DNA from 3 places in the Streptomyces sp. NPDC088707 genome. Region 2 is predicted to be linked to each of the others. Evidence: riboswitches for the same ligand, from Rfam matches in the RefSeq annotation. Region 2 holds a riboswitch; each other region holds the start of a gene.

Region 1 (9,661 bases), on a different contig from region 2:
GGAGGACCACCTGACCCCGGTCGCCGCGGTCTGCCTCTGGTACGACGTCGGCTCGCGGCACGAGGTCCCGGGCCGCACGGGCCTCGCCCACCTCTTCGAGCACCTGATGTTCCAGGGCTCGAAGCAGGTCCACGGCAACGGGCACTTCGAGCTCGTGCAGGGCGCGGGCGGCTCGCTCAACGGCACGACGAGCTTCGAGCGCACCAACTACTTCGAGACCATGCCCACGCACCAGTTGGAGCTCGCGCTCTGGCTGGAGGCCGACCGCATGGGCTCGCTGCTCGCCGCCCTGGACGACGAGTCCATGGAGAACCAGCGGGACGTCGTCAAGAACGAGCGCCGCCAGCGCTACGACAACGTGCCGTACGGCACGGCCTTCGAGAAGCTGACCGCCCTTGCCTACCCGGAGGGGCACCCGTACCACCACACGCCGATCGGGTCGATGGCCGACCTGGACGCGGCCACCCTGGAGGACGCGCGGAACTTCTTCCGCACGTACTACGCCCCGAACAACGCCGTGCTGTCGGTCGTCGGCGACATCGACCCGGAGCAGACCCTCGCCTGGGTCGAGAAGTACTTCGGCTCCATCCCCGGCCACGACGGCAAGCCCGCACCGCGCTCCGGCGAGCTGCCCGAGGTCATCGGCGAGCAGCTGCGCGAGGTCGTCGAGGAGGAGGTCCCGGCCCGCGCGCTGATGGCCGCCTACCGGCTGCCGCACGACGGCACGCGCGCGTGCGACGCCGCCGACCTGGCCCTGACGGTCCTCGGCGGCGGGGAGTCCTCCCGGCTGCACAACCGCCTGGTCCGCCGCGACCGTACGGCCGTCGCCGCCGGCTTCGGCATGCTGCGGCTCGCCGGCGCGCCCTCGCTCGGCTGGCTGGACGTCAAGACCTCCGGCGGGGTCGAGGTCCCGCAGATCGAGGCGGCCGTCGACGAGGAGCTCGCCCGGTTCGCCGCCGAGGGCCCCACGCCCGAGGAGATGGAGCGCGCGCAGGCCCAGTTGGAGCGCGAGTGGCTCGACCGGCTCGGCACCGTGGCGGGCCGCGCCGACGAACTGTGCCGGTTCGCCGTGCTGTTCGGCGACCCGCAGCTCGCGCTGACCGCCGTCGACCGGGTCCTGGCGATCACCGCCGACGAGGTGCGGGACGTCGCCGCGGCCACGCTGCGCCCCGACAACCGCGCGGTGCTGGTCTACGAGCCGCTGGCGGCCGACCAGAGCGAGAACGCCGACGGCGACGACGAGGAAGAGGGAGCGGACCAGTGACCGACGCCGCCACGTCTTTGACGAGCATGGACTTCCACCCGCAGCCGACGCCCGGCACCGCCCGGCCCTGGGCCTTCCCGGCCCCGGACCGCGGCGCCCTGGACAACGGCCTGACGGTGCTCACCAGCCACCGCCCCGGCCAGCAGGTCGTGGCCGTGGAGATCTTCCTGCCGGCCCCGCTGGACGCCGAGCCCGCCGGTCTCGACGGGGTCGCCACCATCATGGCCCGCGCCCTCTTCGAGGGCACGGACCAGCAGAGCGCCGAGGAGTTCGCGGCCGAGCTGGAGCGCTGTGGCGCCACGCTCGACGCGCACGCCGACCACCCGGGCGTACGGGTCTCCCTCGAGGTTCCCGTCTCCCGGCTGCCCAAGGCGCTCGGCCTCGTCTCCGAGGCCCTGATCGCGCCGGCGTTCCTCGAGACCGAGGTCGAGCGCCTGGTGCGCAACCGCCTCGACGAGATCCCGCACGAGACGGCCAACCCGGCCCGCCGCGCCGCCAAGCAGCTCTCCAAGGAGCTGTTCCCGGCCGAGGCCCGGATGTCCCGGCCGCGCCAGGGCACCGAGGAGACCGTGGAGGCGATCGACGCCGCCGCGGTCCGCGCCTTCTACGAGGCGTACGTCCGGCCGGCCACGGCCACCGCCGTGGTCGTCGGCGACCTCACCGGTGTCGACCTGGACAAGGTCCTCGCCGAGACCCTGGGCGCCTGGACCGGCGAGCCGGCCGAGCCGCTTCCGATGCCGCCGATCACCGCCGACGACACCGGACGGGTCGTCATCGTGGACCGTCCCGGCGCCGTCCAGACCCAGTTGCTGATCGGCCGGGTCGGACCCGACCGCCACGACAGCGTCTGGCCGGCCCAGGTCCTGGGCACGTACTGCCTCGGTGGCACCCTCACCTCGCGACTCGACCGGGTCCTGCGGGAGGAGAAGGGCTACACGTACGGCGTGCGCGCCTTCGGGCAGGTGCTCCGCTCGGACGGCCGGGGGAACGGCGCCTCGATGCTCGCCATCAGCGGCTCCGTCGACACGCCCAACACCGGCCCGGCTCTTGACGACCTGTGGAAGGTGCTGCGGACGCTGGCCGCGGAGGGTCTCACCGACGCCGAGCGGGAGACGGCCGTGCAGAACCTGGTGGGGGTCGCGCCGCTCAAGTACGAGACCGCCGCCTCCGTCGCGGGGACGCTCGCCGACCAGGTCGAGCAGCACCTCCCGGACGACTACCAGGCCCAGTTGTACGCCCGGCTGGCCGAGACCGGCACGGTCGAGGCGACCGCCGCCGTGGTCAGCGCCTTCCCCGTGGACCGGCTCGTCACCGTGCTCGTGGGCGACGCGGCGCAGATCGCGGAGCCGGTGCGTGCGCTCGGGATCGGCGAAGTGACCGTCGTGACCGGCTGATTCACGCCGCCGACACGACAAAGGGGGGCCCCGACGGCATAGTTCGTCGGGGTCCTCCCCTTTGTCCGTATTCGGGGCTTGGGTGGTCGTATGCCTTGTGGCATGTCTTACAAAATGCGTGTCCGGTTGGTGATTGAAAGACGATCCGCATAGCGTCGGTCCGTCTGTTCGCCAGTTGCATGTGCCGCACCCGCGGCATCGGACAGACATCGCCGAGTCCCCGTCAGGCGCGAGCCTGGGGAGCCGGGGACCCACACGTAGTCCCTGGGGTGAATCGGGCGCCTTCGTCTCGTACGGAGGGGCTCGTAGGAGACCTTCCTGCTCCGAACCCGTCAGCTAACCCGGTAGGCGAGAGGGAAGGAAAGGATCAGCCCCTACATGGCGTTCACCCGTGCCACCGGGAAGCATCGTGCTCCGAGCCGGATGGCGCGCCGCGGCGTGGGCATCGCCGGCGCGGCGACGCTCGCCACCACCGGCGTCATCGGAACCCTCGCTTCCCCGGCGCTCGCCGCCGACACGGACACCCGCTCGGTCGAGGACACCGGTCTCATCAAGGTGATCACCGAGGACTCGCTCTCCGAGCGGATCGACGCCCAGGCCGCCGCCCAGGAGCAGGAGGCCTTCGAGGTCGCCGCCAAGGCGAAGGCCAAGGCCGAGGCGAAGCGCAAGGCCGAGGCCCGTGCCAAGGAGATCCGCGAGGCCGAGCAGCGTGCGGCCCGTGAGGCCGAGCGCCGCCGCCTGGCCTCCTTCCAGCTGCCCGTCGAGGGCACGTACGTGTCCACCGGCTACAAGACCGGCGGCTCGCTCTGGTCCTCCGGCAGCCACTCCGGCATCGACTTCCACGCCGCCTACGGCAGCAACGTCGTCTCCGTCGGCTCGGGCACCGTCGTTGAGGCCGGCTGGGGCGGCGCGTACGGCAACAACATCGTCATCCGGATGAACGACGGCACGTACACCCAGTACGGTCACCTCTCCTCCATCGGGGTCTACGTCGGCCAGACCGTCGAGCCGGGTGAGCGGATAGGCATCTCGGGCTCGACCGGGAACTCGACCGGCCCGCACCTCCACTTCGAGGCGCGGACGACGTCCGAGTACGGCTCCGACATCAACCCGGTCGCGTACCTGCGCGCCCGCGGCGTCGGCGTCTGATCCGGGACGGATCCAGGACACCCCTCGCGCAGGACCGGCGTTCCGCCCCCCTCGCATCGCAAAAGCCCCGGCTCGTACAGAGCCGGGGCTTTTCGTCGGTCGCGTGAGACCGATATTCCGTCGGGGCATCGGAAATTCCGGCGTGCTGCAATAGAGTCGCAGATCGGGCGCAGAACAGGCGCCGTCGGAATTGACTCGCGCAGACCAAAGGCGGAGGTCGGACATGCGCATTCCCGCGCACTCGGTATGCACGGCGATCCGGGACGACATCGTCTCCGGAGTCTTCGAGCGGGGCAGCCGGCTGACCGAGGACCAGCTGGCCCGCCGGTACGGGGTGTCCCGCGTCCCGGTCCGCGAGGCCCTGCGCACCCTGGAGTCCGAGGGCTTCGTCGTCTCCCGCCGCCATGCCGGGGCGCATGTCGCCGAGCCCACCGAGCAGGAGGCCGCCGATCTGCTCGACATGCGGGTGCTGCTCGAACCGCTGGGGGCGTCCCGCGCCGCCCAGCGGCGCACGGAGGCGCATCTCAAGGTCCTGCGCGGCCTGGTGAGGCTGGGGCAGGAGCGGGCCAGGCGCGGGCAGGGCGAGGATCTGCGCTCACTCGGCGGCTGGTTCCACGAGACGCTCGCACAGGCCTCCGGGAGCCCGGCCCTGACGGCGCTGCTGACCCAGCTGCGGCACAAGATCGCCTGGATGTACACCGTCGAACTGCCCGAGCGGCCGGTGGACGCCTGGGCGGAGCACGGCGCGATCGTGGACGCCGTGGCGCGCGGCGACGCCGAGCGGGCGCGGACGCTGACCGCGCTGCACGCGGAGCGCTCGCAGTCGCTGCACCGCCTCAAGAGGCCGGACCGCGGCCGTGTGAGGGTTTCGCAACATGCAGTCAACACGGCGAGTTCCCGGAATTAACGCGCGCATCGTATACATGGAATAGGAATTCGATGCCGCTGCTCCGTGCTGCCCTGAAAGGGCAGCGGCGGAAAAGCGAAAGGCCGTGACCGCCCGGAATTCCGGCGGTCACGGCCTTTCGTCGTGCAGTGGGGGTCGACCCGGATCAGACGGTCTCGGGAAGCTCGTCCAGACCCTCGGCGACCAGCTTCGCCAGACGGTCCAGAGCGGCCTCGGCGCCGTCGGCCTCGGAGGCGAGGACGATCTCCTCGCCGCCCTGCGCGCCCAGGCCGAGCACCGCGAGCATGGAGGCGGCGTTCACCGGGGTGCCGTCGGACTTGGCGATCGTCACCGGAACGCCGGAAGCCGTGGCGGCACGGACGAAGATGGACGCGGGGCGGGCGTGGAGGCCCTCGGCCCAGCCGACGTTGACGCGGCGCTCAGCCATGGTGTTGCCCTTCAAGTCTCAAGCGGGTTGTCTAGACCAGTCTCTCACGGGATGCTGCGTGCTCGCGCCGACCTTCGGCCCGGATCGGACCGCCGTTCGGCCCTCCGTCGCCGTGCGCGGCGTGCTCCCTACCTTGCACGGCGGACCCCCGCCGCGCGAGCGGTGTCGCCGCCGTGTCGCGGCCCGGGTCGTCGCCGTGTCGCGACCCGTGCCACCCCCGTGTCGCACCCCGAGCCGTCCCCGTGTCGCGGCCCGGGTCGTCGCCGTGTCGCGACCGGTGCCACCGCCGTGCGGCGGCCGTAGGCTGACCCCATGCAGAGCGCGTCGGACCAGCTGCCGGAGCACGACTACCCCGACCACTGGGAAGCGGACGTGGTGCTCCGCGACGGCGGCACCGCGCGCATCCGGCCCATCACGGCCGACGACGCCGACCGCCTCGTCAGCTTCTACGAGCAGGTCTCGGACGAGTCGAAGTACTACCGCTTCTTCGCCCCCTACCCGCGGCTGTCCGCCAAGGACGTGCACCGCTTCACCCACCACGACTTCGTGGACCGGGTCGGCCTCGCGGCGACCGTGGGCGGCGAGTTCATCGCCACCGTGCGCTACGACCGCATCAACGACCGGGGGCTGCCCGCCTCCGCCCCGGCCGACGAGGCCGAGGTCGCCTTCCTCGTCCAGGACGCCCACCAGGGACGCGGTGTCGCCTCCGCCCTGCTCGAACACATCGCGGCCGTCGCCCGCGAGCGGGACATCCGGCGCTTCGCCGCCGAGGTGCTCCCCGCCAACAACAAGATGATCAAGGTGTTCACGGACGCGGGCTACACCCAGAAGCGCAGCTTCGAGGACGGGTCCGTACGGCTCCACCTCGACCTCGAACCCACCGACCGCTCCCTCGCCGTGCAGCGCGCGCGGGAGCAGCGCGCCGAGGCCCGCTCCGTGCAGCGCCTCCTCACCCCGCGGTCCGTCGCCGTCGTCGGCGCCGGCCGCGCACCGGGCGGCGTCGGCCGGACGGTCCTGCGCAACCTCCTCGGGGCCGGGTACACCGGACGCGTGTACGCGGTCAACGCCGCGCTCGCCGGGGACGGCGGGCCCGTCGAGTTCGACGGCGTCCCCGCCCACCCCTCCGTCGCGGCCATCGGCGAGCCCGTCGACCTGGCGATCGTCGCCGTCCCCGCCGAACGGGTGCCGGAAGTCGTCGCCGACTGCGGCGAGCACGGTGTCCAGGGTCTGGTCGTCCTCTCCGCCGGATACGCCGAGAGCGGGGCCGACGGGCGCGAGCGGCAGCGCCAGCTGGTCCGGCAGGCCCGCTCGTACGGCATGAGGATCATCGGCCCGAACGCCTTCGGGATCATCAACACCGCCGCCGACACCCGGCTCAACGCCTCCCTCGCCCCGCAGATGCCGGCCGCCGGGCGGATCGGCCTCTTCACCCAGTCCGGCGCCATCGGCATCGCCCTCCTCGCCGGACTGCACCGGCGGGGCGCCGGGCTCTCCTCCTTCATCTCGGCCGGCAACCGCGCCGACGTCTCCGGCAACGACTTCCTCCAGCACTGGTACGACGACCCCGGCACCGACGTCGTCCTGCTCTACCTGGAGTCGATCGGCAACCCCCGGAAGTTCACCCGGCTGGCGCGCCGCACCGCCGCCGTCAAGCCGGTCGTCGTCGTCAAGGGCGCCCGGCACAGCGGCAGCGCGCCGCCCGGACACCGCGTGCCGGTCACCCGCATCCCGCACGCGACGGTCTCCGCGCTGCTCCGCCAGGCCGGCGTCATCCGCGTCGACACCGTCACCGAGCTGGTGGACGCCGGAGTGCTGCTCGCCGCCCAGCCGCTGCCCGCCGGGCCCCGGGTCGCGATCCTCGGCAACTCCGAGTCCCTCGGCCTCCTCACGTACGACGCCTGCCTGACGGAGGGGCTGCGCCCGCTGCGGCCGCTCGACCTCACCACGGCGGCGGAACCGGCGGACTTCCGGGACGCCCTCGTGGCGGCGCTCGCGGACGAGACCTCCGACGCGGTCGTCGTGAACGCGATCCCGTGGGTCGGGGAGAACGGCGCCACCGAGTTCGGCGACGGAGAGGTGCTCGCCGCCTCCCTCCGCGAGGCCGTCGCCTCCGCCGAGGCCCCCACGAAGCCGGTCGTCGTCGTCCATGTCGAGATGGGCGGCCTCGCGGAGGCCCTCGCCGTCGCCACGAGCACGCGCCCGACGGCACCGGGCCGGGGCGCGACCGCCGCCCCGGGACCCCGGCCGACCGGACTCCCGGCGGCACCGGGGGTCGCACCGGGGGCCGGGACCGCCGGGTCCGGGACCGTCCCCGGGGCGGGGCCCACAGGCTCCGGGCCCGAGCGCGAGTCCGGGCCCACCGGCCTCCGGCCCGAGCCCGGTGAAGCCGGTCCCGGGACGGCCGGCCCGGGGACGAGCGGCTCCGCGGTGACCGCCCCCGCCGTGTCCGCCCCCGGCGTCCCGGGAGCGACCCCGGCCGAGGCGGCACCGGCTCCCGCGTCCGGCGCCGGCTCCAGCGCCGTCTCCGCCTCCGTCTCCGCCTCCGCCTCCGCCTCCGGCGCCGGAGACCCGGCGTCCGCGCCCGTACGAGTCCCGCCCGCCACCATCCCCTCCTACCCCGCCGCCGAGCGGGCCGTGCGGGCGCTGGCCGAGGCCGTGCGGTACGGGCAGTGGCGGCGGCAGGCCGCCGAGCCCGGACGGGTGCCCGAGTACGAGGACATCGACGAGGCAGGGGCCGCCGCGCTCATCGAGCGGGTGCTCGGCGGCGACGAAGCCGACCCACGCGGTGTGACCCTCGACACCGCGCAGGCGGGGGAGCTGCTCGCCCGCTACGGCATCGCCGTGCTGCCCACGCTGCCCGCGCCCACCCCCGACGCCGCCGTCGCGGCCGCCGGCCGGCTCGGCTACCCGGTCGCCCTCAAGACGACCGCGCCCCACCTCCGCCACCGCCCCGACCTCGGGGGCGTACGGCTCGATCTGGCGTCCGAGGAACAGCTCCGTACGGCCTACGCCGAGCTGACCGAGGTCCTCGGCAAGCCCGAGGAGCTCCAGCCGGTCGTCCAGGCGATGGTGCCCCGGGGCGTCGACACCGTCGTCCGCTCCGCCATCGACCCGGCCGTCGGCGCGGTCCTCTCCTTCGGCCTCGCGGGCGCCGCGTCCGAGCTGCTCGGCGACACGGCCCACCGGCTGGTGCCGGCCACCGACCGGGACGTCGCCGAACTGGTCCGGTCCCTCCGCACCGCCCCGCTGCTGTTCGGCTGGCGCGGCTCCGCCCCCGTCGACACCCCGGCGCTGGAAGAGGTACTGCTCCGGGTCTCCCGGCTGGTCGACGACCACCCCGAGGTGGTCGCCGTCTCCCTGGAGCCGGTGGTCGTGGCACCGCGCGGACTGTCCGTCCTCGGCGCCACCGTCCGGCTGGCCCCGCCGCCGCCCCGCACCGACCTGGGCCCGCGCAGCCTGCCGAGCTACTGAAGGGCCGGAGAGGGGCCCACCGCCCCGTAGGATGGAGTCCATGGCGAAGACCGGTACGACGACCCAGGGGCTGCGCGCGGCGATCGAGCGCAGCGGCTACTACCCGGCCCTCGTGGCCGAGGCGGTGGAGGCCGCTGTCGGCGGCGAGGCCGTCGCGTCGTACGTCGTGCACCAGGAGACCACGTTCGACGCCAACGAGGTCCGGCGCCATGTCACCGTCCTCGTCCTGACGCCGCACCGCTTCATCGTCAGCCACACCGACGAGCAGGCCGCCGACACCAGCTCCCCGACGCCGTACGCCACGACGTCCACCGAGTCCGTGAAGCTCGACCGGATCTCGTCGGTCGTCGTCAGCCGTGTCGTCGCCAACCCGGAGTCGTACACTCCCGGCACGCTGCCCCGCGAGGTGGTCCTCACCATCGGCTGGGGTGCCGTCTCCCGCATCGACCTGGAGCCCGCCGCCTGCGGCGACGCCAACTGCGACGCCGACCACGGCTACACGGGCAACGCCACCGCCGACGACCTCAGCCTCCGGGTGAGCGAGGCCGGGGACGGCCCGGACACCGTCCGGCAGACCCTCGTCTTCGCCCAGGCCCTGTCCGAAGCCATCGCGGCCACCGCCGCCCCCACGCGCTGATGGTGCAGCCGACCGCCGTGACCCACGGCTGGCCCGACGACCCGGTTCCGCTCGCCCCGGACACCGCGCCGGTCCCCGAGTACACCTTCGGCTCCCTCGGCGACGTGCTGCCGACGCTCGTCGCCGGTCAGGGCGTGCCCGGGTGCGAGGCCCGGATCGCCGAGCTCTCCCCGGCCGACCGGAACTGCGTCTTCCTGATCGACGGGCTCGGCTGGGAGCAGATCAGGGCCCACCCGGACGAGGCCCCCTATCTGACCTCGCTCCTCGGCTCCTCGCGCGGCGGCACCGGCCGCCCGATCACCGCCGGCTTCCCCGCCACCACGGCGACCTCGCTCGCCTCCGTCGGCACCGGCCGCTACCCCGGTACGCACGGGCTGCCCGGCTACACCGTGCGCAATCCGGACACCGGCGA
Region 2 (9,661 bases):
ACAGCAGCACGACCGGTGCTGCCGTCGTCGAGGCCGACCTCGACCTCGACCGTGGGGTTGCCTCGGGAGTCCAGGATTTCCCGGGCTACGACGACGTCGATGGACGGCACGAGCATCTCCTTTTTGGGATGTGACGCTGGATGTGACGCAAGGTCGGTGCAGGGTCGCTTGGCCTTGCGACAAGAGCCTAACCGGCTCGGGGGCTCCGGCCAGCCGGGCGCCCGCCCCCTGGGACGAAAAAGGACCCAAGGGCATGCATGTAGGGACGAAGGACCCCAGATCTACCGGCCGGTAACCGCGCCGGGCGTCCGGTTCGCCCGCGGGCTCTCCCCTTAGTACCTCCGCGAGTACCGCCGTACGCCGCCATACGACTCCGTACGACTCCGGAAACGGGGGAACCCCGGCCCGACGCGCACGGGGGATGGGCGCGCCGGGCCGGGGTGGTCACCGCGGGAGGGTCGGAGGGGCCGCGTGAGCCGCCGGACTCACGCGAGCCGCCGGGCTCACTTCAGGTGAAGCTGCTGGCCCGGGTAGATCAGGTCGGCGTTCTCGACGACGTCCTTGTTCAGCTCGAAGAGCTTGGTCCAGCCGCCCTTGACGCCGTGCGCCTGGGCGATCTTGCCGAGGGTGTCGCCGGCCACGACCTTGTACTCGCCGTCGCCCTTCTTGACCTTCTTGCCGGTCGGGGTGGTGACGGTCTTCTTCGCGGCGGCCTGCGGAGCGGCCTGCTGCTGCGTGGCCTTCTTCGGGGCCTGGCGCTGCTCGCTGCGGGTGGTCGGCTGCTCGGCCTTCCGCTCCTGCTGCGGCTGCTGGGTGCTCTGCTGCGGCGCGCTCTCGGCGGCGCCGGTGTTCGGCGAGGCGCCGGAGAGGCCCACGCCGCAGGACGGCCAGGCGCCCTTGCCCTGGCCCGCGAGGACCTTCTCGGCGATGGCGATCTGCTGGGACTTCGACGCCTGGTTGGCGGTCGCGGCGTAGGCGGTGCCGCCGTACGCGGCCCAGGTGGAGGCGGAGAACTGCAGGCCGCCGTAGTAGCCGTTGCCCGTGTTGATGGACCAGTTGCCGCCGGACTCGCACGCGGCGACGGTGTCCCACTCGGAGACCGTGGCGGCCGAGGCGGTGCCCGCGGTCATCAGCGGGGCGGCGACGGCGACACCGGTGACGCCGACGAGCGTGACGACCTGGGTGGCCTTGGAGGGACGGCGGTGTTTGCCCTTACCGGAAAACAGCATGGAGATTCTCCTCACCGACGCCTGTGAGGTGAGCTGTCGGGTTCGGGCCGGAAAGTTGCCCGGCCGCGTGTCCTAGCACGCGGCTTCACCCCAAGCCGTTCGCCGGCCGTCTGTCTCAACGGCCGGGACCGGCACTTACCTTGGGTCCCCCACTCCTGCCTTCGGCGCTTGCGCGACGACTGTTCCCATCGGCCGACGGCAGGATTCGGCGTTTCGGTCGACGGGGCCCGCGGTGGCGAGCGGTGACGACCGTAGACACAGACCCACCGGAAGTTCAAAGAGGCGTATTGCGGAAATAACGCCCCTACTTGCCTTCCGGTGGGGGGTGTTTGTGCAGGTGAGAGGTGACGGGAGCAAAGTTTGCGGACGGGACACGCCAGTTGGGGCGAAGAGACCCATGTCTCACTTGCCCAGAACCGGACATACAGCCCCGAATCACTCCGCCGGGGCGGTCGAACCGTTCGTCAGGTCGAGGGCCTGACCAGGGAGGATGAGGTCCGGATCCAGGCCCACGGTCTGCCGGTTGGCGTCGTAGAGGGCGGTCCAGCCGCCGGGGAGTTCGTTCTCCTGTGCAATGTCGGACAGATTGTCGCCCGGCTGCACGAGGTAGGCGCCCGACTTGCCCTGACTGTCCGTTGCGTCCGATTCCATCGACGCGTCAGCCGGAGACTTCCCCGCGGGCTTTTCGGCCAACTTGTTGTCCGACGAGGCATGTCTACCTGATTCGGCAGAACTGTCCGGGTTGCCGGTTTCCTCCGGGGCGGCGTCGCCCCGGTGCTTCCCGGTTCCGGGAGTGGCCGGCGACACGTCGTCCGTCGGGCCGCCGGGCGTGGTCGCCCCCGGCCCGGTGGGCGTACCGGGCGTGACCGGCGTAACGGACTCATCGGGCGTGCCCGGAGTGGTGGGCACCGTCGGGTGGCTCGGGTCGGTCGACACGGAGGGGCTCGCCGGGGTGGTCGGCGAGACGGGAGCGGTCGGCGAGACGGGAGTGGCGGGTGCGGTGGGCGAGGCCGACTCCGTGGCCTTCTTCGCACCTTCGGAGTCCTTGGACTCCTTCGCCTCCGCCGAGGACGCCCCGGAGGTCCCGGGAAGGCCGGTGGTCCAGTTCGACTCGGGAACCGGGCCCGTGGGGGCCTTGGGGACGCTCGCGGGGCCGGGGTCCACGCCGGGCGAGGTGCCGTCGTTCGTCAGGCCGGCGATCGGCGCGCAGGTGGCCCACTCGGTGGAGCCCTTCGCAAGGGCCTTCTCGGCCACCGCGATCTGCTGGGCGCGGCTGGCCAGGTCGGGGCTGGGCGCGTACGTCAGGCCGCCGTTCCGCTCCCAGCTGTCCTGGGTGAACTGGAGCCCGCCGTACATGCCGTTGCCGAAGTTGGCGCTCCACTGGCCGCCGGACTCGCACTCGGCGACGCGGTCCCAGGTGGCGGCGTCGGCGGCGGAGGCGGACCCGGTGGCGAGCAGCGGCAGCGCCATGGCGGAGCCGGTCACGCCCGCGGCGACGACGATTGCGGGGGCCTGACGGGGGCGACGGTGACGTCCGTTCCCGGAACGCATAGGAGCGCCTTTCGCGTGACGACTGTGTGGACGACCCGAGTTGCCGGACGTGGCCGAATTACTCAACCACGTTGACGAACCGAGCTGACGGGGAAGGTAGCCGTATTCGAACGCTCATCACAAGTCGATGCACCCGCGATCACGTGAAGATCACAGTTCTGACGGATCATCACTTCGTGGAGGTCGTGCGGAAGGGGAGAACTCCACCGGAAGCGTGCGCAATCCGCGCATGATGAGCCCTCCGCGCCAGCGCAGTTCCTCGGGATCGGCGGCAAGTCGCAGGTCCGGAAGGCGCGTCAGCAGGGTGGCGAGCGCGGTCTGTCCCTCGAGCCGCGCGAGCGGTGCGCCCAGGCAGTAGTGGATGCCGTGCCCGTACCCGAGGTGCTGGTTGTCGCGCCGGGCCAGGTCCAGGACGTCCGGCCCGTCGAACCGCTCCGGGTCCCGGTCCGCGGCGGCGAGCACCACGAGGACGGGGTCGCCCGCCGGGATGTCCTGCCCGCCGATGGTCAGCGGCTCGGTCGCGTACCGCCAGGTGGCCATCTCCACCGGCCCGTCGTACCGCAGCAGCTCCTCGATCCCGGTCTCCAGGAGCCCGGTCTCCCCCGCCGCGATCGACGCCTGGAGCAGCTCGCGCTGCGCGGGGTGGCGCAGGAGCTGGTACAGGCCGTTGCCGATGAGGTTGACGGTCGTCTCGAAGCCGGCGAAGAGAAGGATGAACGCCATGGCGGCGGCCTCGTTCTCGGTGAGGTGCTCGCCGTGGTCCGAGGCCTTGATGAGTCCCGAGATGAGGTCGTCCGCCCCCTCCTGCCGCAGGCCTTCCCGCTTGCGGTGGATCAGCTCGGCGAGATAGCCGCGCATCTTCTTCACCGACCGCGCGACCCCGCCCCGCGGGCCTCCGCCGTGCCGGATCATCATCCCGGCCCAGTCGCGGAAGTCGTCCTGGTCCTCCTCGGGCACGCCGAGCAGGTCGCAGATCGCGTAGATGGGGAGCGGGAAGGCGAACTCGTGGATGAGGTCCGCGCTCCCCTTCTCCACGAAGGCGTCGATGAGCCGGTCGGTCAGCTCCTGCACGCGCGGGGCGAACTCGGCGACCCGGCGCGGGGTGAAGGCCTTGGAGACGAGGCGCCGCAGCCGGGTGTGGTCCGGCGGGTCGATGTTGAGCAGATGCGTCATCAGCTCGGCCTTGCGCTCGCCCGGGATGCCCGTCTTCCCCTTGGCGTGCGGGGACTCGTCGTGGTGCGCGGGGTTCTTGGAGAGCCGCTGGTCGGCGAGGGCCTGCCGGGCGTCCCCGTACCGCGTCACCAGCCAGGCCTCGACCCCGCTGGGCAGCGTCGTCCGGTGCACGGGCGCGTGCTCGCGGAGCCAGGCGTACGCGGGATACGGATCGCTCGCGAACTCCCAGGTGAAGAGCTCGGGGGCGGGGGGCGACGCGGGGCAGGAGGCGGGACCGGTTCCGGGGGTGGTGCTCACTCCCCGACCGTACAGGGCGGTCCGGAAGGTGCGGTCTGTCGGATCCTGTGATCAAGAAGGGGGCGGTGCCCTAGATTCTTGTCAGTGGATCCTCAGATGCTCAGAAGCACGTTCGCGGTCGTCGAGAGACGGGCCGAACACGCCGTCACCTTCTTCTACTCGCATCTGTTCTGGAACAACCCCGCCATGCGCGAGCTGTTCCCCGAGGACATGCAGCCCCAACGGGACCGGCTCTTCGCCGCGCTCACCCATGTGGTGACCCATCTGGAGTCCCCGGGGCTCGCCGCGTACCTGGGGCAGCTGGGCCGCGACCACCGCAGGTTCCTCGCCTCGCCCGCGCTCTACGCCGCCGTCGGGTCGAGCCTGCTCGCCGCGTTCGCGCACGCCGCCGGAGCCGCCTGGAGCCAGGAGGCGGAGAAGGCCTGGACCGAGGCGTACGGGCACGTCGCCGATCTGATGCTGGCGGGTGCCGAGGAGGCGGTCGGGGCCGGTGAGCCCGCCTGGTGGGACGCGGACGTCGTCCGGCACGAGCGGTACGGCGAGGACCTGGCCGTCCTCACCCTGCGGCCCCGGCAGCCCTTCCCCTTCCTTCCCGGGCAGTACGTCAGCGTCAGCTCGCCGCGCGTCCCGCGTGTCTGGCGCACCTACTCCCTCGCGGACGCGCCCCGTCCCGACGGCACGGTCGAGCTCCATGTGAGCCGGATCCCGGGCGGCGCGATGAGCACGGCCCTCGTCGACGGGACGGGTCCGGGCGAGACGCTGCGGCTGAGCGCTCCGGGCGGCGGCCTCACCGCGCGCACGGAGCCGGGCGGACTCCGTACCTATGTATGCGCGGGTACGGGCTGGGCGCCGGTGAGGGCGCTCCTCTCCGAGGCGGCGGAGGCCGAGCCGGAGCTGAAGGGCCGGCTGTTCGTGGTGGCCCGTGCGAAGGAATACCTGTACGGCCGGCGGGACGCGGAGCGACTGAAGAAACGTCTCAGCGGACTCAGCGTCACCTACATCACCTCGGCCCCCGGCCATCGCAAGGACCAGGCGACCGAACGGCTCGTCCAGGCACTGCGGGCCTGCGTCCACTGGCCCTCGCACGACGTCTACCTCGCCGGCCCGCCCGGCTTCCTGACCGAGGTCGCGGAGGTGCTGGTGGAGCTGGGCACCGACCCGTACCGGATCCACCACGACACCCTGCAGCCCGTGGGCCCCTTCACCGCCCGCCCGAACACCGCCGCGGAGCGCCTCCTGGGCCCGCCGCCCCCGCTCTGGCACAACCCGGGCGCCCGGGCGCCGCGCGAGCCGTGACGCCGGCCGGCGTCAGCCGAGCAGAGCGCGAGCCTGAGACCGCACATGAGCGCGAGCCCTAGCCCGAGACCGCACCTGAGCCCGAGCCCGAGCTGAGACCGAGCCTGGGCTGAGCCCGAGCAGAGCGCGAGCCCGGGACCGCACCTGAGCCCGAGCCCGAGCTGAGACCGAGCCTGGGCTGAGCCCGAGCCGGCCGCGTACGGCTACGCCTTCACACCCTCCGCCGCGCGGATCGCCTCCCGGTACGTCCGGGCCGCCGCGCGCAGCGCCGCCTCCGGGTCCACGCCCTCCGCCTCCGCGCGGACCGCGAGGGCGAGCAGCTCGTAACCGATGCCCCGCTCCGACGGAAGGGCCACGTCGAGGCCCGCCCCACGCGCCCGGCCCCCGAGCTTCGCCGCGAGCGCGAGCCCCGGCTGCCCCAGCGGCACGCCGTCCGTCACGGACTCCCGCTGCTTCTCGACCGCCTTGGTGCGCAGCCAGTGGGCCCGTACCTCCTCCGGCGTCTCCGCCGTCGCGTCCCCGAAGACGTGCGGGTGCCGGTGGACCAGCTTCGCGACGAGGTCGCCGGCGACGTCGTCCACGGAGAAGGGCTCCTCCGGGTCCTCCTCGGCGATCCTGGCGTGGAAGACCACCTGCAGGAGGACGTCGCCGAGCTCCTCGCGCAGCGCTTCCCGGTCGTCGTCCTCGATCGCCTCGACGAGCTCGTACGCCTCCTCGATGCCGTACCTGACGAGCTCCTTGTGCGTCTGCCGCGAGGACCACGGGCACTCCCGCCGGATGCGGTCCATGATCTGCACGAGGTCCAGGAGCCGGGCGCCGGGCAGGTCGTACGAGCCGGGCAGCAGTTCCAGGTCCGGCATCGTGAGGCGGCCCGAGCCGGCGAGCCGGGCGAGGCCGTCGGTCAGCGCCCGGTCGCCCTCGCCGGAGGGCAGCAGCAGGACCGTACGGCCCCCGGCGCACGCCTCGACGAGCTCCTCGGCGGTGAGCCCGAGGTGCTCGACGGCGACCCCTGCCTCCCGCAGGTACGGCAGCTGGGGGTGGTGCTCGTCGGGGCAGAGCACCCGGTCCGCGCCGTGCAGCGCCTGCCAGGCGGGCCAGGACAGCAGTCCGGGTGCCACACGGTGGCTGGCGGTGAGCAGAACGATGCGGCCGGGGCTCTCAGATGTCACCCCTTGAACTTACTCCGCCTCACGCACCGGCCGGGACGGCGCCCGGATCCTGGGTGAGCTGCCGCAGCCAGGGCGCGGTGGTGTTGCCGAGCCGGACCTGGGCGTCGTCCCAGGCGCCGTAGCGCGGGTTCACGTCGATGTCGAGGGCCTTGGAGGCGGCGGCGAAGACCTCCGTCAGCTTCCGCTGGCCCTCGGGGGTGTCCGTGACGCCCAGCTTGGCGGCGATCTTGTTCATGAGGACGTTGCGGCGGACGACGTCGTCGATCTGGCCGGGCGCCACGCCCTGCTCCTGGAGGAGGACGTCGGCGAGCCGGTCCGCGCCGCCGCTCTCGCGGACGAACGCGGTCCTGGTCTCCTGGAGCTCGGCGCGGGTGACACCGACGCCGTTGTCCGCGGCGACCTTGTCGACGACCCGGTCGAAGATCATGACGTTGAGCTTGCGGCGGGGCAGGTCACCGGTGGCCTGGACGAGCTGGGCGGCCTGCGGGGAGCGCTCCTGGGCGGCGCGCACGTCCTGCACCTGTGCCTGCAGGCTGGAGACGTCGATCCGTTCGCCGCCGACGACGGCCGCCGCTCCTGGGTGGGCGTCACTGCCGCAGGCGGTGAGCAGCGGGGCCGCGGCGAGCAGTGCGGCGGAGACGGTGAGCGCAGTGCGGCGGTGCAAAGGAGCCTCCCGGGCTGGTCGTGCGTCAGTTGAACGACCTTGCGGTGATCGATGTTAGGGAGTCGCCCGGGCCGGAGCCACTACTTCGGTGCGACTGTTTCCCACAACGACTCACCGGCACGCCGGGTGTCGGCCGGTACCGGACCCGTGTCCGCCCCCTCGCGCGCCCCTTCGTACGTCCCTTCGTACGCCCCCTCGTGCGTCTCCTTGACCAGGTAGTGCGGGCGTCGCTTGACCTCGTAGTAGATGCGCCCGACGTACTCGCCGATCAGTCCGACCATCACCATCTGCACGCCGGCGAGGGCGGTGACGGCCACGAGGAGGGTCACGTAGCCGGGTGTGTCGACGCCGTTGACCAGCGCGTCTGCGACGATCCAGGCCGCGTATCCGAGGGCGACGAGGACGAGCAGGAAGCCGAGGTGGACGGCGGCCCTGAGCGGCTTGTTGTTGAAGGAGAGGAGGCCGTCGAGGCCGTAGTTGAGGAGCTTGCCGAAGGTCCACTTGGAGCGGCCCTCCTCGCGGACGGCGTTCTCGTACGAGAACGTCGTCGTCCGGAAGCCGACCCAGGAGAAGAGGCCCTTGGAGAAGCGGTTGTACTCGCCGAGACCGAGGACCGCGTCGACGGTACGGCGCGACAGGAGCCGGAAGTCCCCGACGCCGTCCACCAGCTCCACGTCGACGAGCCGGTTGATCGCCCGGTAGTAGAGGCGGGCGGTCAGGGTGCGGGTGACGCGGTCGCCCTCGCGGGTGCGGCGGGCGACGACCTGGTCGTACCCCTCGGAGTGCAGCGCGACCATGCGGTGCACCAGCTCGGGCGGGTGCTGGAGGTCGGCGTCCATGATCACGACGGCGTCGCCCGCGGCGTTGCGGAGGCCGGCCAGCATCGCCGCCTCCTTGCCGAAGTTCCGGCTGAAGGAGACGTACCGGACGTGGCGGGAGTCGCGCGCGGCGAGCTCCTGGAGGAGCGGGAGCGTCCCGTCCCGACTTCCGTCGTCGACGTAGACGATCTCGAACTCGCCTGTCAGCTTGGCGAGTTCGGTGGTCACGTGGTCGTGGAAACGGGCGAGGACGTCTTCCTCGTTGAAGCACGGGACGACGATCGAGAGCAGCACGCGGACCACGACAACGGAGCTTGGTGTCCCGGCCGGTCCGCATGGATGGCGTCCAGAAGACCATTGAGTGAACTGGGTCGCGGGGAACGGACTTTCCCGGTCGGACGCTGGCATATTCGACGGGTCATGTCGAACGCCACTCGAACGCGGGGCTCCGCACCGCCCGCCCTCACACCCACCGCCGTGGCCGGCGCGACCCGGCTCACGGCCGGGGGCCCGCGCTCCCTGCTCCTCGCCGCGCTGCTCACCGTGCTCGCCGTCTGCGGCGGCGACGCCGCCGCCCGGGTCTTCCCCTTCGGGCCGCGCCACCGGGCCGTCAACGACCTCGCGAACCAGTTCGTGCCGTTCCACGCGCACCTGTGGGACCTGCTGCGCGGCCGGGCGGACGGCGGTCCGCTGCTCGACTGGCAGGCCGGCTGGGGCACGAGCTTCCTCCCCGACTACGGCACCTACGTGTCGAGCCCCTTCGCCCCGCTGGTCGCGCTGTTCCCGCGCGGGGACATCGAGTACGCGGTGTACGGGATCACCGTCCTGAAGACGGCGGTCGCGGCGGCGGCCATGACGTACCTGCTGCGCCGCCTCGGCCCCGGCACCTGGTGGTGGGCGTCGGCCCTCGGCGCCTCGTACGCGCTCTGCGGCTGGTCGCTCGCGGAGGGCACGTACAACCCGATGTGGCTGGACGGCCTGATCGCCTTCCCGCTGCTCTGCCTGGTGGGCGAGTGGGTACGGGAGAGCAGGCGGCCGCTGCTCGGCCCGCTGGTGGTCGCGGTCTGCTGGGTGGCGAACTTCTACACGGCGTACATGGCGACGATCGGGGCGGCGCTGGTCCTGGTGGCGCGGCTCGGCACCGGCGCGCGCCTCGGCACCGGCGCGCGCCTCGGCACCGGCATGCGCCTCGGTGCCGTGCGCACTCTCCTGCGCGCCGGGCTGACGACCGGGACCGGGATCGCCCTCGCGGCGCCCGTCCTGGTCCCCGTCTTCCTCGGCTCGCGTCACGCCCACCCCGGCCTGGTGCGGGAGTTCGACCCGGCGCCCGCCACGGACGTCCTCGCCCGGCTGCTCCCCGTGACGTACAGCTTCTCCACCCCGGCGGCCTTCGTCTCCACGGCGGTGCTGCTGCTCGTCGCCGCGCTGCTGTTCCGCCGCGAGATCCCCGGCCGGGAGCGGTGG
Region 3 (9,661 bases), on a different contig from region 2:
GGCCCCGACGACTACGCCTGCCAGACCGACGGGATGATCGGCCTGGGCTGCGGGGCCCGCTCGTACACCTCGGCCCTCCACTACTCCTTCGACTACGCCGTCGACATGCGGGAGATCCGTACGATCATCGACGCCTACACGGAGGCCGCGGACTTCTCGCGGGCCGAGGTCGGCCGGTGGGTCGACGCCGAGGAGGCCAGGCGCCGCCATCTCCTCCAGTCGCTGCTCCAGGCCGAGGGCATGCCGGTCGCCGGGTACGAGGAGCGTTTCGGCGCCTCGCCGTTCGCGGACTTCCCGGCGGAGCTGGGCCGGTTCGAGGCCCTCGGCTGGCTGGACGAGGAGGCGCCGGCCGGGCTGCTCCGGCTGTCCGCGGAGGGCCTGGCCCATTCGGACGGCCTCGGCCCCGAGCTCTTCTCCCCGTCGGTGCGGGCCGCGATGGCCGCGTACGAGCCGAAGTAGGGGCGGCCGTGGACCTGACACCGTCGCCGATCCCGGGTACGGGCATGGACCTGACCCTGCTCTACCGCGGGCCGCTCTCCTCCTGCGACTTCGACTGCCCGTACTGCCCGTTCGCCAAGCGCCGGGACAGCCGGGAGCAGCTGCGCGCGGACCGGGCGGCACTCGAACGGTTCACCGGGTGGGCCGCCGGGCAGACCGAGGACCGGCTGCGCGTCCTCTTCACCCCGTGGGGCGAGGGCCTGGTCCGCTCCTGGTACCGGCGGGCGCTGGTCGAGCTGTCCCGGCTCCCCCACGTGGAGCGGGTGGCGATCCAGACGAATCTGAGCTGCCGGACCGACTGGCTGGCGGAGGCGGACGCGGAGACCGTGGCGCTCTGGTGCACGTACCACCCGGGCCAGACGCCGTACGAGCGCTTCCTCGCCAAGTGCGGGGAGCTGGCGGAGCGGGGCGTCCGCTTCAGCGTCGGTGTCGTCGGGCTCCCCGAGCACGCGGCGCACGCCCGGCGGCTGCGGGCCGCGCTGCCGGCGCACGTCTACCTCTGGGTGAACGCCGCGGAGGGGCACACGTACACCGACGCGGAGGCGGCGGAGTGGACGAGGATCGATCCGCTCTTCCCGTACAGCCGTCATCCGCACCGCTCGGCGGGGCTGCCGTGCCGGACCGGGGAGTCGGTGATCTCGGTGGACGGCGAGGGGACGGTACGGCGCTGCCATTTCGTGAAGACCGAGCTGGGGAACCTGTACGACGGCTCGTACCGCACCGCCCTCCGCCCCCGGGCCTGTCCCCTCGCCGTCTGCGACTGCCACATCGGCTACGTCCATCTGGAGACGCTGCCGCTGTACGACGTGTTCGCCGGCGGGGTCCTGGAGCGGATCCCCGCCGGCGGGCACCCGCCGGCGGGCCCCGGAACTACAGGGGCATGAGGTCGGGGCGCTTCGCCTCGACGTGGTCGCCGGAGCTCTCGCCGCGCAGCCGGCGGCCGATCCAGGGCACGAGGTACTCCCTGGCCCAGTGGATGTCGTCGCGGCGCACCTCCAGCGTGCCGCGCGGGGGTACCGGCGGCCACGCCTGGTCGGGGTCGGCCGGCACGGGCAGGCCGAGGACCTGGGCGGCGCGCAGGGCGACCCGGGTGTGGCCGTCGGACGAGAGGTGCAGCCGGTCGTCGTCCCAGGCGCGTCGGTCCTGCACGGACCTCAGGGACCAGAGGTCGAGGACCGGGCAGCCGTAGCGGTCCGCGATGGCCCGGACGTGCCCGTTGTACGTGGCGATCTTGCCGCGCAGGTGCTTGAGGAGCGTGACGCCTCGTGTGTCGAAGCCGGTTGTCACCATCACGGTGCCGACGGCGGAGGTGAGTTCGGCGACGGCTCGCTCGAAGCGCTCGGCGACCTCGTCGGGGTCGGTGCCGGGGCGGATGATGTCGTTTCCGCCGGCGCAGAAGGTCACCAGGTCGGGGGCGAGTTCCTTCGCCCGGGGGACCTGTTCCGCCACGATCTGGTCGAGGAGGCGCCCGCGTACGGCCAGGTTGGCGTAGCGGAAGGCGTCGTGCTCCGGCAGCTGGTCGGCGAGCAGCACCGCGAAGCGGTCCGCCCAGCCGACGTACGTCCCGTCGGGCCCGGGGTCTCCGACGCCCTCGGTGAAGCTGTCACCGATCGCCGCGTACGACCCGAATGCGTGCTTGTCTCTTGATCTCGAATCGTCTGCCACGGGAGCACATCCTTCCCTTTCGGATGTGACCTACGCGACCGTAAGGAGGGGTTGACGGCGGGTGACATATGCCACCGATAAAGAGTTTGCCAAGCCGGAATAGACCGGGAAGCACGCCGGAGGCCCGGCACGCGTCACGCGTGTGCCGGGCCTCGGGGTGACGACGGTGCGTCAGATGTTCACGCCGTGCTGGCGCAGGGCGGCGATCGGGTCGATGTCGGAGCCGTAGTCCGGCCCGGTCCGGATCTCGAAGTGCAGGTGCGGGCCGGTGACGTTGCCGGTCGCGCCGGAGAGGCCGATCTGCTCGCCGCCGCTCACGGTCTGGCCGGCGGAGACGGAGATCGAGGAGAGGTGGGCGTACTGGGAGAAGGTGCCGTCGGCGTGCTGGATGACGACCTGGTTGCCGTACGCGCCGCCGTCGCCGGCGGAGTAGACGGTGCCGGGGCCGACCGCGACGATCGTGGTGCCGGTGGAGGCCATGAAGTCGACACCGGTGTGGTAGCCGGAGGACCACATGGAGCCGGCGGCGCGGTACGGGGTGGACATGCCGCCGCTGACCGGGGCGAACCAGCCGGAGGCGGAGGTCTCGGCGCCGGCGGACTTCGCGGTCTTCGCGGCGGTCGTGTCCGCGGCCGGGGCGCTCGCGGCCGGGGCGGCGGAGCGCTCGCTGCTCCGGGAGGCGCGCGAGGTGTCGCCGTTCTTCCCGGTGCTCTTGGGGGCGGCCTTGGGCGCGGCGCTCTTCGGCGCGGCGGCCTTGGCGGTGCTCTTGGCGCCGAGGGTGAGCTTCATGCCGGGCATGATGAGCGAGGGGTTCTCGCCGACGACCTGACGGTTGTCCGCGTACAGCTTCTGCCAGCCGCCGGTGAGGTGGTGCTCGGCGGCGATCTTCGACAGGTAGTCGCCCCGCACGACGGAGTACGTCTTCGGCGCGGCCTTCGCGGCGGCGGGCGCGGCCTTGGCGAGGGCGGGGGCCTTCACCTGGGCGGCGGCGGTGACGGCCTGGCCGGGAGCGGCGGCCGGGGCGGCCTGCTCGGCGGCGTGGGCGCCGGTGGCACCGAGGAGCGGGAGGGCGACGACGGCGCCTCCCGTACCGGCTGCGGCGATTCCGCGGGTGAGGCGGTTGGACTTGATGCGGCGGTGCTTACCCTTCGCGGGCATGGCGAATTCCTCTCCGGCGCCTACGAGGTGAGCTGTCGGGTTCGGACGGGAGATGTCCGGCCGCGCTCTCACGCGGCTTCACCCCGAGCCGTCCTGCGTCGCGGGACCGGCGTACTTCCTGGGTCCCCCGCTCCTGCCACGCATGGGATGAGTGGAATTCCGGACGGTGGCAGGATTCGGCGGTCCGACCGGATTGACGGTGACGCTAGACGAGCGGGGTCGACGCGAACAAGCCAGTGATTTCCACCGGCATTCCGGCCACGGGTTTTCACCGGTAATCCCGGTCACCCTCCGTGGATGACGGACCCTCGATCTCCTTTTTCCGTACGGCAATTGGCCGGGCCCGTCGGCCACGATCCGTCACCTCTATGACCCTGCTCACGCGCTGCGGCTCATCTCGCCTGTAAACAGGGCGCGTTATACGCAAGGCCCCAATTCGGACAGATCACCCATTCCCGTCCAGGGGGGTGCGCCGACACGGCCCCACCTGGATGATTGCCCCTGGAACCGATCTCGCGTCGGGCACCCGAACGTCGACCATCAGGAGCATCCGTGACGCAGCAGCTGCCGCAGGTCCCGCCCATCGAGGCGAACGAGCCCGAGCTGGCCGAGGTCCGCAACTTCCGGGACGTGGGCGGCCTGCCGACGACGGACGGGCGCGCCGTACGCCCCGGCCGCCTCTACCGCAGCGGCCACCTCGCCCACGCCACCGAGGAGGACGTCACCTTCCTCGACTCGCTCGGACTGCACACCGTCTTCGACTTCCGGAACCTCGCCGACCGGAAGGTCGAAGGCCCGGACGTCGATCTGCCGGGCGTACGGAACGTGAACATACCCCTCAACGACCCCGCCGACGGAAAGGAGTTCTGGAAGCTGGTCCGAGACGGCGACATCGAGCAGCTGCGGGACATCCTCGGCGACGGCAAGGCCGCGACCCGAATGTCCGACTCGTACCGGAAGATGGTGGTCGAGCGGACCCCGGAGCACAGCCGGATCCTGCACGCACTGGCCGAGGACAGCCTGCCCGCCCTGATGCACTGCGCGGCCGGAAAGGACCGCGCCGGGCTGTCCATCGCGATCACGCTGCTGGCCGTCGGGGTCGAGCGGGAGGCGATCGAGGCCGACTACGTGAAGTCGAACGACCCGCACCGCCGCTACAAGGTACGCCGCAGCTCCACCGCCCCGGACGCGATGTCGCCCGAGGTGATGGAGCTGCTGAGCCCGCTGTTCGACGCGCGGGTGGAGTATCTGCGGGGCGCCTTCGAGACGATCGAGGCGACCTGGGGCTCGGTGGACGCCTACCTCTCCGAGGGCCTGAAGCTGTCCCCTGAGACCCGCGAGCTGCTGCGCGAGCGGCTGCTCACGGAGGCGTGACCAGGACCTACTGGCTCTGCCCGCCGAGCATGAAGAGCAGATAGAGGAAGCCGGCGAAGAGGTGGCCGGCGATCAGATAGGCGAAGAGGCGCAGGACGAGACCCTTGGGGAACTTGCCCTCGCCTCGCTCTTCGCCGGTGACGGCTCGTGACTTATCGGACATCTCAGCCCTTTTCTGTCGAAGGAAGTACGCGGGATCAGCGTCGGTGCGGAGTTCCGTCGCCGAGACACAGCTCGGCGACGGGGCTCTGCATCAGGGTGTGGACGAAGAGCAGCTCGGCCCCTCCGGGGGTCGCCGCCCCGATCCGGTGCGGGGTCAGCGAGTCGAAGTGCGCGCTGTCCCCGGGATCGAGGACGTGGACGGCCTCGCCGAGCGCGAGCCGCACCCGGCCCTCCAGGACGTGGATCCACTCCTCGCCGGGATGGACGCGCACGATGTCGCCCCGGGTGGCGTACGGCACGTGGACCCGCAGGCACTGCAGGGCGCGCCCGGCGCCGCCCGCCTGGCGGTAGATCCAGCCGTCGGCCTCGACGGGCTCGGAGCGCCCGGCGCGGACGACGGGGTCGCGCTCCGGGGGTGTCTCGCCGAGCAGCTCGGAGACCGTCGTACCGTAGATACGGGCGAGGGCCAGCAGCATCGGGAGCGAGGGCTGCCGGTTCCCGGTCTCCAGACGCGAGAGGTGGGCCGGCGAGAGGCCGGCCCGCTGGGCGGCGGCCTCCAGGGTGAGTCCCCGGCGGCGGCGCAGGGCCCGCAGCTGCGGGGCGACGTCGGGAAGGACGTCGGGGCCGGCGGCGCCAGGGGCGCCGGGGGCCGGGGCGGCAGGGTCCGGGGCGGCTTCCCCGGGGACGTGGTCCATGCGTCCATTCCGCCAGGATCGTGCCTCTGAGGCAAGTTTCTTGCCTCAGAGGCAAAAGCCCGGGCCGTACGGTCAGCGCTGTGCGACGGCCTGTTTCACCAGAGTCTTCCCGAAGTCCCACATCAGCCCGCCGCCACCGTGGGCGTCGTCCATGACCGCGGTGAAGGCGGTGACGAACCGGTCCACGTCCGCCTCGTCGACCACCAGCGGCGGAATCAGCTTGATCACCTCCAGATGGTCCCCCGAGACCTGGGTGAGGATCTGGTGCCGCTGGAGCAGCGGGACGACGACCATCTGGGCGAAGAGACCCTTCCGGGCCGCCTGGAGCATCGTCCAGCGTCCGCGCAGCCCCAGCGAGGACGGCCGGCCGAACTCGATCCCGATCATCAGTCCGCGGCCGCGGATCTCATGGAGCAGCTCGTACCGGGGCACGAGCTCCTTCAGCCGCCCGGAGAGCAGGTCGCCGATCCGGCGGGCGTGCGCGACCGTCCCCTCGTCCTCCATGACCGAGAGGACGGCGAGGCCGGCCGCCATGGCCTGCGCGTTCGATCCGAAGCTCGCCGAGTGGACCAGGACCCGGTCCATCGACGAGTAGACCTTCTTGAAGATCCAGTCCTTGCCGAGGGTGGCGCCGACCGGCACGTAGCCGCCGGAGAGCGCCTTGGCGACACAGACCAGGTCGGGTTCGACGCCGTCCTCGTGCTGGTACGCGTAGAAGTCGCCGGTCCTGCCGAGGCCGGTCTGCACCTCGTCGGCGATGAGCAGCGCCCCGTGCCGGTGCAGCAGCTCCTGAGCGGCCCGCAGGAAGCCCGGCGGGGCCTCGTGGACGCCCTTGCCCTGGATGGGTTCGACGATGAAGGCCGCCACGTCGCCCTTGCGCAGTTCCCGCTCCAGGGCGTCGAGGTCGCCGAGCCCGATCGCCGTGTCGGGCAGCAGCGGGGCGAAGCCGTCCCGGAAGCCGTTCTCGCCGTTGACGGAGAGGGAGCCGGTGGTGAGCCCGTGGAAGGCGTGGGTGCAGTAGAGGACCCTGGGCCGCCCGGTGGCGTACCGGGCGAACTTGAGGGCGGTCTCCACGGCCTCCGTGCCGCTGTTGCCGAAGAAGACCCGGTCGAGGTGCGGGCTGTGCGCGAGCAGTGCCTCGGCGAGGAGCCCCGGCAGCGGCTGGCAGTCGAAGCGGGTGAGGTCGGCGAGCTGGGCGTCCAGGACGTCGTGGAGGGCCTTGCGGACGACGGGGTGGTGCCGTCCGAGGCCCATCACGCCGAAGCCGGCGAGCATGTCGAGGTGGTCGACCCCGTCGGCGTCCCAGAAGTGGGCGCCCTCGGCCCGCTCGTACACCTTGTCGAAGCCGATGGTGTGGAGCATGCGCGGCAGCTGGTGGTTGAGATGGCGGGCGTGGAGCTCGTACCGCTCGCCGCCGCGCTCGGCCAGCAGCGCCCGCAGGTCGAACTCACCCGTCACGGCCGCTCACCCGTTCCATGGGCGGTCACCGGCTCCATGGGCCGTCACCCTTTCGCGGTCGCTCACCCGTTGTTCCCGGAGACGGTCTCCCTGACCGCTCGCAGGGATTCCTTGAGAGAACCCATGGTGGCGAGGACGGCGGTGGGTTCGTAGCCGCAGTGCGCCATGCAGTTGGCGCAGCGCGGATCCTTGCCGCGGCCGTACTTGTCCCAGTCGGTGTCCTCGATGAGTTCGCGGTACGTGGGGACGTATCCGTCGCTCATGAGATAGCAGGGTCGCTGCCAGCCGAAGAGCGAATAGTTCGGAATGGCCCAGGCGGTGCACGGGAAGTCCGCCTTTCCTTCCAGGAAGTCCAGGAAGAGCGGCGAGTGGTTGAGCCGCCAGCGTCGCCGGTTTCCGCCGGCGAAGGCCTTCTTGAAGAGCTCGCGGGTCTGCTCGACGCCGAGGAAGTGCTCCTGGTCGGGAGCCTTCTCGTACGCGTACGCGGGCGAGATCATCATCTCGTCGACCTGGAGGTCGTCGTTGAGGTAGTTGAGCACCTCGATGATGGTCTGCGGGGTGTCGGTGTTGAAGAAGGTCGAATTGGTGGTGACGCGGAAACCGCGCCGCTTGGCCTCCTTGATGGCGGCCACCGCCTCGTCGAACACGCCTTCCTTGGCGACGGATTCGTCGTGCCGCTCGCGCAGGCCGTCGATGTGCACGGCGAAGGCGAAGTACGGCGAGGGCGTGAAGTTCTCCAGCTTCTTGCGCAGCAGCATCGCGTTGGTACAGAGGAAGACGTACTTCCGCTTGGCCACCAGCTGGCGCACGATCTCATGGATCTGGGGGTGCATCAGAGGCTCGCCGCCCGCGATGGACACCATGGGGGCGCCGGACTCGAGGACGGCGCCGACCGCCTGGGCGACCGGCATGCGCTGCTTGAGGACGCCTGCCGGGTGCTGGATCTTGCCGCAGCCCTCGCACTTGAGGTTGCAGGCGAACAGCGGCTCCAGCTCGACGATCAGCGGGAACTTCTCACGCTTGCGGAGTTTCTGTTCGAAGAGATAGGTCCCGACCCGGATGGACTGACGGAGCGGCATGGCCATAACTCGCTCACCTCCTGGGGAGCAGCAAAGAACGGTGCCATTCGAAGAATGCGGGAAGGACGGCACGAAGAACACGGAAGGCCGATATTCCCCCGCGTACCGTGCCGATCCGGACCAGTTCATGTTCTGGAGCGTCCACGACCACCCGGACGGCCGCAACCGGGCGGGCGTCCGGGCCCGGACCGCCACGCGCCGTCCCCAGCGTCGCGGCGGACTCCATGTCGACGGCGATGGCGCCGGTGGCGCGCAGCGCGGACCGCTCGGGGCCGCGCACCACATGGTCGGAGCCGGTCAGCGGCCCGGTGTGGACGGCCCGCCCGGGCACGGCCCTGACCAGGGCTTTCACCAGGAGCTCGGTGCCGGTGCAGGAGATCGTGCCGTCGGGACCGCGGGTCTCGTCGGCGACGATCAGGTCCCCCGGGTGCATCCCCGGGGCGAGCCCGGCGCAGAAGCCGGAGGCGATGACGGCGGCGTCCTGCCATCCGGGTGCGTCGAGGGCACGGGAGACGGCCCGGCGGGCCCGGTCGGGCCCCATGCCCGTACGGAGCACCGTGACGGGTCCGGGGGCGCCGGCCCGGTCCCCGCTGCGCAGGGCGAGCTGCTCGATGCCGAGGGCGCAGGCGATCAGCAGCGGCGGTGGGGCGCCGGGGCCCGGCTCGCGCCCCATCAGCGGGCCTTGCCGGGCGAGGGCTCCCCGTACACGTAGCGTCCGAGCGCCGTGAGCGGGAAGACCTGACGGTAGAGGTGGTAATTGATCGAGAAGTCCCAGGGGAAGCCCGTGCCCGTGAAGTACGGCTCGTCCCAGGAGCCGTCCTCGCGCTGGGTCTCGGCCAGCCAGGCGACGCCCCGGCGGACGGGTTCGGAGTCCCGCTCACCGGCCGCGAGGAGGGCGATCAGCGCCCAGGCGGTCTGGGAGGCGGTGGACGCGCCGCGCCCGATCCACTCCTCGTCGTGGTACGAGCGGAGGTCCTCGCCCCAGCCGCCGTCCTCGTTCTGCACGGACCCGAGCCAGCGGACGGACCGGCGGATCGCCGGGTGGGAGACGGGCAGCCCGGCCGCGGTGAGCGCGGGGACGACCGAGCCCGTGCCGTAGACGTGGTTGACGCCCCAGCGGCCGAACCAGGCGCCGTTCGGCTCCTGTGCGGCGAGCAGCCAGTCGATTCCCCTGCGGGTACGGGGGTCCTGGGCCAGGCCCTCGAAGGCGAGCATCTCCACCACATGGGCGGTGACGTCGGCGGAGGGCGGGTCGATCACCTCGCCGAAGTCGCAGAACGGCAGCTTGTTGGGGAGGGCGCTGGTGTTGTCGGCGTCGAAGGCGCCCCAGGCGCCGCCCTTCGACTGCATCCCGAGCGTCCACCGCGCGCCCCGGGCGACGGCCGCCTCCAGCCGGGCGGGGTCGGGGTGTCTGACCCGGCGGAAGGCGAGGAGCACCTCGGCGGTGTCGTCGATGTCGGGGTAGTTGTCGTTGTGGAACTCGAACGCCCAGCCGCCCGGGGGCAGTCCGGGCCGCCGCACGGCCCAGTCCCCGGTCCGGGTGATCTCCTCGTCGAGCATCCAGTCGACGGC

The links. Region 2 has a riboswitch for cyclic di-AMP ahead of ACIP84_RS28815 (transglycosylase family protein). Riboswitches for the same ligand answer to the same signal wherever they lie in the genome.
Region 1: it holds a riboswitch for cyclic di-AMP, as region 2 does, so the genes downstream of both, ACIP84_RS31435 (M23 family metallopeptidase) here and ACIP84_RS28815 (transglycosylase family protein) in region 2, are expected to answer to the same signal.
Region 3: it holds a riboswitch for cyclic di-AMP, as region 2 does, so the genes downstream of both, ACIP84_RS06115 (LysM peptidoglycan-binding domain-containing M23 family metallopeptidase) here and ACIP84_RS28815 (transglycosylase family protein) in region 2, are expected to answer to the same signal.

Annotation. Positions count from the first base shown of each region.
Region 1 covers NZ_JBIVLV010000012.1:146,328-155,988, forward strand. The annotation lists gene ACIP84_RS31425 (pitrilysin family protein) at 1-1,264, shown strand, start outside; gene ACIP84_RS31430 (pitrilysin family protein) at 1,291-2,658, shown strand; cyclic di-AMP (ydaO/yuaA leader) riboswitch at 2,859-3,024, shown strand; gene ACIP84_RS31435 (M23 family metallopeptidase) at 3,037-3,807, shown strand; gene ACIP84_RS31440 (GntR family transcriptional regulator) at 4,031-4,714, shown strand; gene ACIP84_RS31445 (HPr family phosphocarrier protein) at 4,860-5,141, opposite strand; gene ACIP84_RS31450 (GNAT family N-acetyltransferase) at 5,454-8,612, shown strand; gene ACIP84_RS31455 (DUF5998 family protein) at 8,653-9,249, shown strand; gene ACIP84_RS31460 (nucleotide pyrophosphatase/phosphodiesterase family protein) at 9,249-9,661, shown strand, end outside.
Region 2 covers NZ_JBIVLV010000010.1:299,894-309,554, reverse strand. The annotation lists gene eno (phosphopyruvate hydratase) at 1-116, opposite strand, end outside; gene ACIP84_RS28815 (transglycosylase family protein) at 504-1,229, opposite strand; cyclic di-AMP (ydaO/yuaA leader) riboswitch at 1,233-1,406, opposite strand; gene ACIP84_RS28810 (transglycosylase family protein) at 1,665-2,780, opposite strand; gene ACIP84_RS28805 (cytochrome P450) at 2,931-4,250, opposite strand; gene ACIP84_RS28800 (globin domain-containing protein) at 4,347-5,546, shown strand; gene ACIP84_RS28795 (nucleoside triphosphate pyrophosphohydrolase) at 5,750-6,715, opposite strand; gene ACIP84_RS28790 (SurA N-terminal domain-containing protein) at 6,735-7,379, opposite strand; gene ACIP84_RS28785 (glycosyltransferase family 2 protein) at 7,460-8,491, opposite strand; gene ACIP84_RS28780 (YfhO family protein) at 8,618-9,661, shown strand, end outside.
Region 3 covers NZ_JBIVLV010000001.1:1,372,654-1,382,314, forward strand. The annotation lists gene ACIP84_RS06100 (STM4012 family radical SAM protein) at 1-459, shown strand, start outside; gene ACIP84_RS06105 (STM4011 family radical SAM protein) at 504-1,382, shown strand; gene ACIP84_RS06110 (SGNH/GDSL hydrolase family protein) at 1,369-2,163, opposite strand; gene ACIP84_RS06115 (LysM peptidoglycan-binding domain-containing M23 family metallopeptidase) at 2,335-3,321, opposite strand; cyclic di-AMP (ydaO/yuaA leader) riboswitch at 3,326-3,513, opposite strand; gene ACIP84_RS06120 (tyrosine-protein phosphatase) at 3,874-4,695, shown strand; gene ACIP84_RS06125 (DUF6126 family protein) at 4,703-4,858, opposite strand; gene ACIP84_RS06130 (helix-turn-helix domain-containing protein) at 4,893-5,552, opposite strand; gene ACIP84_RS06135 (aspartate aminotransferase family protein) at 5,625-7,010, opposite strand; gene hpnH (adenosyl-hopene transferase HpnH) at 7,073-8,095, opposite strand; gene ACIP84_RS06145 (1-hydroxy-2-methyl-2-butenyl 4-diphosphate reductase) at 8,103-8,762, opposite strand; gene shc (squalene--hopene cyclase) at 8,762-9,661, opposite strand, start outside.